Regions from separate parts of the Enterococcus olivae genome, predicted to be linked through region 1. Evidence: a T-box and tRNA genes for the amino acid it is inferred to sense, from the RefSeq annotation. Region 1 holds a T-box; the other holds one or more tRNA genes.

Region 1 (4,199 bases):
TTGCTGGAGCTGATGATTATGTTACCAAACCCTTTAATCCACTGGAAGTCATGGCGCGGGTCAAATCATTGATGCGTCGTACAAAAATGCAGGTAGCCTCTAATCAGCCGGATGTGCTGGAGGTCAGTTCTCTAGTCATCAACCGCGATTCTCACGAAGTAAAAACGATCAACGGTAAGGAAATTCAGCTGACTGCTTTGGAATTTGGGATCCTGTATCTGCTTGCTTCGCATCCGAATCGTGTCTTCAGTGCCGATGAAATCTTTGAACGGGTATGGAAACAGGAAAGCGTCGTTTCTGCCAAAACCGTTATGGTCCATGTCAGCCATTTACGTGACAAGATCGAGGAAGCGACTGGCGGCGAAAAAATCATTCAAACCGTATGGGGAGTTGGATACAAAATAGATGCGAAATAATAGTGTAGAGAAAAAAAGACGAATCACACTCACTTCCAAAGAAATCAGTGAGCTATTCGCCGAAGCGATCATCACGATCATCCTCTTGATCATAGTCAATATTGCTATTTTGGTGATTCTTTCTTCTATAGTAAGAGAAAATTCTGCGTTGAGTGAAGTGATCTTTGCTTCTCGAACGAGCTTTGTAGAAAATTTCAATTCTACTCTCTTTTCAAGTGGTAAAAATATCTTGGTCCCTCTCTTTCTAGTCATGGATGTCGCTTTCTTGTATTGGCGTCTGATTCGTCGTTATCGACAAATGCAGTTGCGTCATATCATCAGTGAGCTACATTATATTGCAGAAGGAAACTACGATCACCGAATCCCCTTTGAACTGCGGGGAGATTTGAATCGTGTGGTCAGCAGTATCAACGGTCTGGTTGACAGTACGGTGACTGCCATCGAGGAAGAACGCCGGATCGAAAAATCAAAGGATGAGCTGATCACTAACGTCAGTCATGACATCCGCACGCCTTTGACTTCGATCATCGGTTATCTAGGCCTGATTGAAGACCGACAATATCGCTCGGAGGAAGACTTGCTGAAATATACTCACACGGCTTACGTCAAAGCCAAGCAAATGAAGTCTCTGGTAGATGACTTGTTTGAGTATACCAAGGTGCGACAACCTAGTGTTCCGATCCACTCGATTACCTTCGACATGGTCCAACTTGTGGAGCAGCTGGCAGCCGATTTTGAACTGGAGTCCAGCAAAAAAGGAATCGAAGTGCTGACGGTGGCTCATCCGGCTCAGATCATGATGGAAGGCGACACAGAAAAACTGGTACGAGTTTTCAACAACTTACTGACCAATGCTCTAAAATACGGTAAAGGTGCGACAAAAATCATTATTGAAGCTGAAAAAGTCGGGACAGAAGTGGTAGTCACCGTGAAGAATAATGGCAAAATGATCCCGAAAAAAGCCCTAGATTCCTTGTTTGACCGTTTCTATCGAGTCGAGGAATCCCGTTCACAGGAAACTGGTGGAACCGGCTTAGGTTTAGCGATTGCTCAAAGCATCGTTGCCTTACATGGTGGCTACATCTATGCCAAATCAGCGCCTGAATGGACATCGTTTATCATCCATTTGCCCTTGAATCGGAATTAGTCGTCAACTTGTGCGAACAACAGTTGACGAACGGCAGAAATTCCGCTATGCTAAAACCAATCAAACACTTAACAAGCAAAGAACCTAGTACAGGTTAGATCTTTTTTAGAGAGCTGATGGTCGGTGAAAATCAGTAAAGGTCATTCTGGAATCCAGTTCTTATGATGCGTCTTTTGAAAGAAAGAACCTTCCCTCTGGTTACGAGGTCAAGTGCGGCGTAAGCCGAACTTGGGTGGCACCGCGAGCAAACTATTTCGTCCCAAGCTATTTGCTGGGAAGGAATAGTTTTTTTATTTTTATTACTATAGGAGGAAAAAAGATGTTAGACATTAAAATGATTCGTCAAAATTTTGATTCTGTTCAAGCCAAATTGAAATCACGAGGCATTGCTGAAGAAGTCCTTGCTGAATTTTTGCAGTTAGATGAAAACCGCCGTAATTTGCTGGTTCAAGTAGAAGAATTGAAAAAATACCGCAACGATGTCTCTGGTGAAATTGCAAAATTGAAGCGCAACAAAGAAGATGCTGCAGACAAGATCGCTGAAATGAAAGAGGTTGGTGGCAAGATCAAAGCGCTAGATATAGAGATTGCCGAGATCGATGAAAAATTAAAAGAGATCTCTACGACTTTGCCAAACTTGCCTCACGAAAGTGTGCCTGTCGGTAAAGATGAGGACGACAATGTAGAGATCCGTCGCTGGAGCGAACCAAAAGCTTTGGATTTTGAAGCTAAGCCACATTGGGAGATCGCTGAAAATTTAGGGATCCTGGATTTCGAACGGGGCGCCAAGGTTTCTGGCAGTCGCTTTGTCTACTACACAGGTCTAGGTGCTCGTCTGGAGCGTGCCTTGTACAACTTTATGCTGGATCAACATATCTACGAGCATGGCTATACAGAAATGATCACACCTTATGCCGTCAACAGTCAAGCGATGTTTGGAACAGGTCAATTCCCTAAATTCAAAGAGGATGTCTTCCAGCTTGAGGATTCTGATTTGACTTTGATCCCAACTGCGGAAGTTCCGCTGACGAATTACTATAGCCAAGAGATCCTGAATCAGGAAGAGCTGCCAATCTACTTCACTGCGTTAAGCCCGGCTTTTCGTTCAGAAGCTGGTAGTGCCGGAAGGGATACTCGCGGATTGATTCGTTTGCATCAATTCAACAAAGTCGAAATGGTCAAATTCAGCGACGCGGAGCATTCTTATGAAGAATTAGAAAAAATGACAGCTGATGCAGAAGCAATCTTACAGAAACTGGAATTGCCTTATCGTGTCATGGCACTTTCAACTGGAGATATGGGCTTCTCTGCGGCGAAAACCTATGATTTGGAAGTATGGATTCCAGCACAGGATACCTACCGTGAAATCAGTTCATGTTCAAACTGTGAAGACTTCCAAGCGCGTCGTGCCATGATCCGCTACCGTGACACCAACAATAAGATCCAATACGCGCATACCTTGAACGGTTCTGGTTTAGCTGTTGGTCGTACGGTCGCAGCCGTGTTGGAAAATTATCAAAACGCAGATGGTAGTGTCACGATCCCAGAAGTACTTGTTCCATATATGGGTGGTTTAACGAAAATTGAAAAATAAACAAAACCAGCGATTATTTCTTCGGAAATCTTTGCTGGTTTTCTTAGTTAACGATTGATTGAATGTTACAATCGTGTTACATTATTCCTAATCAGTTAAATAGAAAGAAGAGAGCTCATGACAACTTATGCAAAGCGTAGTCAAAGACATCATCGAAAGTCGCCTAATTATCTCGTTTGGACTGTCACGATATTATTTATTCTTTTACTAGTCGGAGGCGGTTCCTATTCGATTTACGGATTGATCGAAGAAAAAAAACTACAGGAAAAAATTGACGAAGCAGCCGACCAATTGATCCAACAAATAGAAAACGAACAACAAAACAGTGACCTGTCCAGTGAAAAGCAAGAACAATCTACCGGCAGGATTACCTCTATCTTATATTTTCCAGAACAAGGACAAGAAATCCCTTTTGATGTTTCACATGAAACATTCAATGATTTGCTGAAAGAAGAAAAGAAGAAGCTGGATCATCCCAGAAAAGCGATCCTGATCGGTCAGGTAGCGAATGAATCCTTGTCTGAACATTTAGGTGCCTATACCTTAAAAGTAGATACCTATCTTTGGCAATCTGAAAAAGAAGACTTTGAGAAAGAACGAGAAACATTGGATCAAGCCACTTATTATCTAACGGAGACCGGCGATTCAGTCACTGCACAGGACCTGATTGGTTCAGAAGCAGATTTGCTGGGGATCCAACAAGTGATTCAGCAAAAAATCCTGGATCAGTCAGAGGAACCAGACAAAATTATCGATTCCGTTCTTGATCTACCTCGAATCAGTCTGGACACCACCATGACTTATATGCCGGATCAGCTGAAGGTCGAGTTACCGGAGAACGAAACAGGAACTACTGAACTTCTTTTACCATATGAGGATATTCGTCCCTTTATCCAAAAAGATTTGGTGGATCCTCGATATCTGGAGGAAGCCTCTTCACCATTGGAAGAAGACAAAAAATACGTTGCACTGACCTTCGATGATGGTCCTAATCCAGCAACGACTCCTGAATTACTGACGATTTTGGAACAAAAAGAGGTTC
Region 2 (4,199 bases), on a different contig from region 1:
GCTGGTTTGCTTGTTGTTCTTGAGCAGCTTCTTCTTCAGCAATGCGTTGTTGTTCAGCTTTTTCGGCTGCTATACGCTCTTGTTCCACCTTTTCGGCTTCAATTCTTTCATATTCTGCTTTTTCAGCAGCTTTTCTATCTTCTTCAGCTTTCTTAGCAGCAGCAATTTCTTCATCTGTTTCGCTAGAGCCATCTGAGTAGTTCAAGTTAGCCCCATTTTGTACATTAAAAATATAGACATTAAAGCTGATTTCATCATCATTGATTGACTGTGCCATCAAATGGACACCGCGTGCCAAAAGTTCATCCTCTCTAAAAATAGGTGTCACTGAGTAACGAACGTAATTGTCTTCGCTTTGTTCTAGATAATATTTAACATCCATTTCATGTCGAAGCATTTCTGGATTGTTTAATTGGGTTGTTCCGGTTATCAGATTCTTCCAGTTATCGTTCTCGCCAGAAAGTGCAAATCCAATTAGATGAGATCGATTATAAAGATATCCATTACCGATTTTTTTATTATCCCAACCTGTTGGTTCGACATTTGAAATATTGCCACGCTTTTCGGTTGGCATTAAATCTTGATTAAGTATGGCTTCTGCTGATGTTGCTCTATTTAGTGTATCTAAGTCGCCATATTTTTCCCAGCTACCATTATCCAAGGATAAGTCTAAAGAGGAGAAATGAGGGGAATTATCGTTTATTTCAATTGTTTGAGTTTCTTCATATTCAAGCTTAGAAAGCTCTAAACGTAGTTCATTTAATTCTTGAGTATTTTTTTCCTGCTCTGCAAGAGCAATTTCCTGTTCTTCTTTTGCTCTAGCTTCCTCTGCTTTTCTTCTAGCGACTTCTGCCTGCTCACTTGTATCAGTGGTAGATTCGGCAGCTATTTCTATAGCTTCTGTCTTGATATCTTGTTCAGATGGGGGAGCGGTTATCCCAATGCCAACAAAAGAGACGATTAGAGCTGCGGCAGAGGAAAGAATGATTCGCTTATTATCACCTTTCCTGTGATTCTTTTTACTCATCTTGTTTGCGATCGATCGGACCGAGCCATAACCAATTCCGCCAATACTTACTAAAAATAATAGCACAAATAAAATATCCATGATTACCTTCCTTTAAAAGCCTCTTTTTACTGACTGATTTCAAAATAATTGATTTTGATTTCTTGCTTAGCAACTTCCTTGTCTGTCATGAATTCGAATCTGAATTTTTGGCTATTTTTCCAGTTGTCAGCAAAAATATATTGATTATCAACAACAACTTCATCTGAATCAATAATATTTATAGTTGCATCGAAAGTACTAATGTCAAATCCGGCATTATTTTCTACAATAGCCACATAGTTTTTATAATCATCATCGTATTCTGTTGGCTCATACTCAAAGACTACATTTTGAAATAGAGCTTCTAATGCTTCTTTGTTATCTGCGACTTGCTGCACTTCTTTTCCATGAGCTCTCATTTCGGCGATGGTAGAGGCATGTTTTTCAGAAAATGACAGATCATAGTTTTCAGTGAAATCTAAGATAGTTTGTGTACGTTTTGCGTAATAAGAATCCCAATTTTCATAGAAGGAGTCGGCACCAAAAGTATCCAACAGATCCAAACCTTCGTTCAATTGATTAATATAAGAAATCGCTTTCTCTTGGAGCTTAGAATCTTCAAATTGTCGATTTTTAAAATCCTCTAGTATATTTTTTTCGATAGTTATTGCTTCTGTTAAACTTTCTTTTTCTCCCAGCTCTACATTAGAGTCGATAAACTCCCATCGATTTTCAAGCCCCGTAGAAAAAGCTTCTAAAAATTCCCCGTCTGCGTAAGTAGGACCTGTTGATTCGCTAGTGTTTGAAGTACCGCATGAACCAAGCGTGAAGATTCCACTGATTAATAATATGATTCCCAACATTTTTTTCATTTCATCACTCCTGTTTTAATATTTATAAATCAAAGCTGTTCGTTGCTAGAATTATTCTTTTAATCTAATGTATCAACTTACTTTTTATTGATAAAATGAATGTTCTATACAAAAAGAACAACGTGTTACAAAAAGTATAGCAATCTAGGTAAATCAAGTCTAGATGATATTCCTATAGATTTGCTTCACTTCTATGAAAAAACTAAAAAAACAAGCTCCTTTTAGCACATACTGATACCAAAATGAGCTTGTTTTAAATTGTGAGCTATAGCTACCTACTCAAGGACATAGCTATTTTGTAAGGAGAGTACGGGATTTGAACCCGTGCACCACTTAATGCGGCTCGCTGGATTTCGAGTCCAGTGCATTACCACTCTGCCAACTCTCCGTGTAAAATCTGTTATTATTATAGCAGACTCGAGTGATTATTCAAGAGAACCATATGGTATTTGAGTTTTGTATAGGTTTTCACTTTTTATTTCTGTTCCAAGTAAATGTCCTCTGAATCGTTGAAAAATAAACAGAATCTAGAAGTATTTAGTTTCGCATTTTCAAAAAAAATTATCTTTGATTGTCTTTTAGTATGATTCCATAGTATAGTATAAGTGAAAAGAGCAGAGGGTTCTTTTCAGAAAATATTCTTAGTTAATTCAAAGGATGTGACAGTTATGGAAAACGTAAACCGAAGTAACTTGTACAAAAGGAAAATTACTAAGATTTTGATGAGTATTGGAATAGTCAAGAAACCACCAGATCATTGGATCAAGATCTCCAGTCACCGAGATAATCGGAGAAAGGTAGAGTGATCCAGCATCTTGTAGCTATGCGTAAATAGTAGAAAATCCTTGTTAGGTGAAAAAATCGATTATTGAACGTTTAAGGAGCAGCACATCCGTTAGATAAGATGTGCTGCTCTTTTTGTATGCACTTAGATTTTTGCCACCTGCAGTTTCTTAGAATAAAAGATGATCAGAAAAACGATCACGATCATCAATAGTTCTGTCGAAATCAAAACGAGTCGAATATTAAAGATACTTGCCAGCCCGCTGACTGTAGCAACGATGCTCATCTCAATGAGTGCATTCAAACTGTTGAAGGCAGTCGTCAGCTGTCCAACCTTTTCTGTTGGGAAGACCCATTGGATAAACGTACGAAAACCAGTTTGAATAAAGGCCAAAGCAAAAGATATCGTGAAAAAGCCGATCGCAGCAGGAATCAAATGAAACGACGTACTAAGTGTCAAATAGCCCAATACATATACGATACTGCCAAAGCTGATCAGTTGATGGATATTCAAGCGTTCAACGAATAGATTGTTGATCAATGATCCTATCAGGAAGCCAACTCCAGAAATACTGACCATCATCCCGTATTGACTATCATCCATCGCGAGAACATTTTTTGAGAAAGCAGCTTCGACAGAATCCAATCCTGCTGCAAATAAAGACAAAGAGGAGACCAGCAGATAAAAAAATACGATTTTTCTATTTTTTAAATAATAGCTTTTTAAATAAGTGAAAGCTTGTTGATTGGTCTTGAAAAAAGAAGATTGCCGAGGGGCTTTCTTCAAATTGTATTCTGGTAATGTAAAAATAAGCAATGCCGAAAGAAATAAAACAAGGGCATTGACGAAGAAGGTCAAGAGGGGGGGTCCTTGTGTCAAAAGCAAGCCAGCAATGGCAGGACCAAGCAAAAAACCACCAGAGTTGACCAAGCTGTTCCAGGAATTGAATCGTTTGAGTTTGTTTTTGGAAATTGCTAAAACGGTGTACCCTAGACTTAGCGGTTCATAGATCGAACTGCAGATTTGAATACAGAAAACAACGAGATAGATATACCACAGATCTTGATTGAACAATAAAGAACCGACTAGAAGTCCTCTCAGAATGCTGAGCAACATCATCCATGTTCTTTTTGCTAAACGGTCGACAGACGAGCTGAAGGCGATGTTGGTCAAGATACCCGCCACGGGACGAATGATATAGAGCAGACCCACAGACCAAGCAGTTCCCCCATTGTTCAAGATTATTAAATTCAATCCAATAAAATAGATCCATTCACCGATGTTAGCCAGTCCCACACTCGTCAGTAAGACGGCAGCAATCTTGTTTTCATTTCTTTTAGCCATGATTTTTCCTCCTTTAAAATAAAAAAAGCCCCTAAGAATCAAATTCTTAGGAGCGATAATTAACCGCGGTACCATCCTTGTCAAAGTGTACAACTTTTCTTTTCGGTATCATATAATACCTAGCCCTTTAACGGGGGCATACGTCTGCATA

Evidence for each region. The T-box of region 1 lies ahead of serS (serine--tRNA ligase). A T-box ahead of a tRNA ligase gene usually reads a tRNA of that ligase, here a tRNA-Ser.
Region 2: it encodes a tRNA-Ser, which carries the amino acid that the T-box ahead of serS (serine--tRNA ligase) is inferred to sense. The anticodon was not compared.

Annotation. Positions count from the first base shown of each region.
Region 1 covers NZ_JBSMVT010000019.1:940-5,138, forward strand. Annotated here, with positions in the region: gene ACWODM_RS11560 (response regulator) at 1-416, shown strand, start outside; gene ACWODM_RS11565 (sensor histidine kinase) at 406-1,563, shown strand; T-box leader at 1,630-1,828, shown strand; gene serS (serine--tRNA ligase) at 1,883-3,157, shown strand; gene ACWODM_RS11575 (polysaccharide deacetylase family protein) at 3,275-4,199, shown strand, end outside.
Region 2 covers NZ_JBSMVT010000001.1:260,048-264,246, reverse strand. Annotated here, with positions in the region: gene ACWODM_RS01480 (DNA/RNA non-specific endonuclease) at 1-1,108, opposite strand, end outside; gene ACWODM_RS01475 (hypothetical protein) at 1,135-1,920, opposite strand; tRNA gene ACWODM_RS01470 (tRNA-Ser) at 2,222-2,308, opposite strand; gene ACWODM_RS01465 (MFS transporter) at 2,849-4,048, opposite strand; T-box leader at 4,094-4,199, opposite strand, start outside.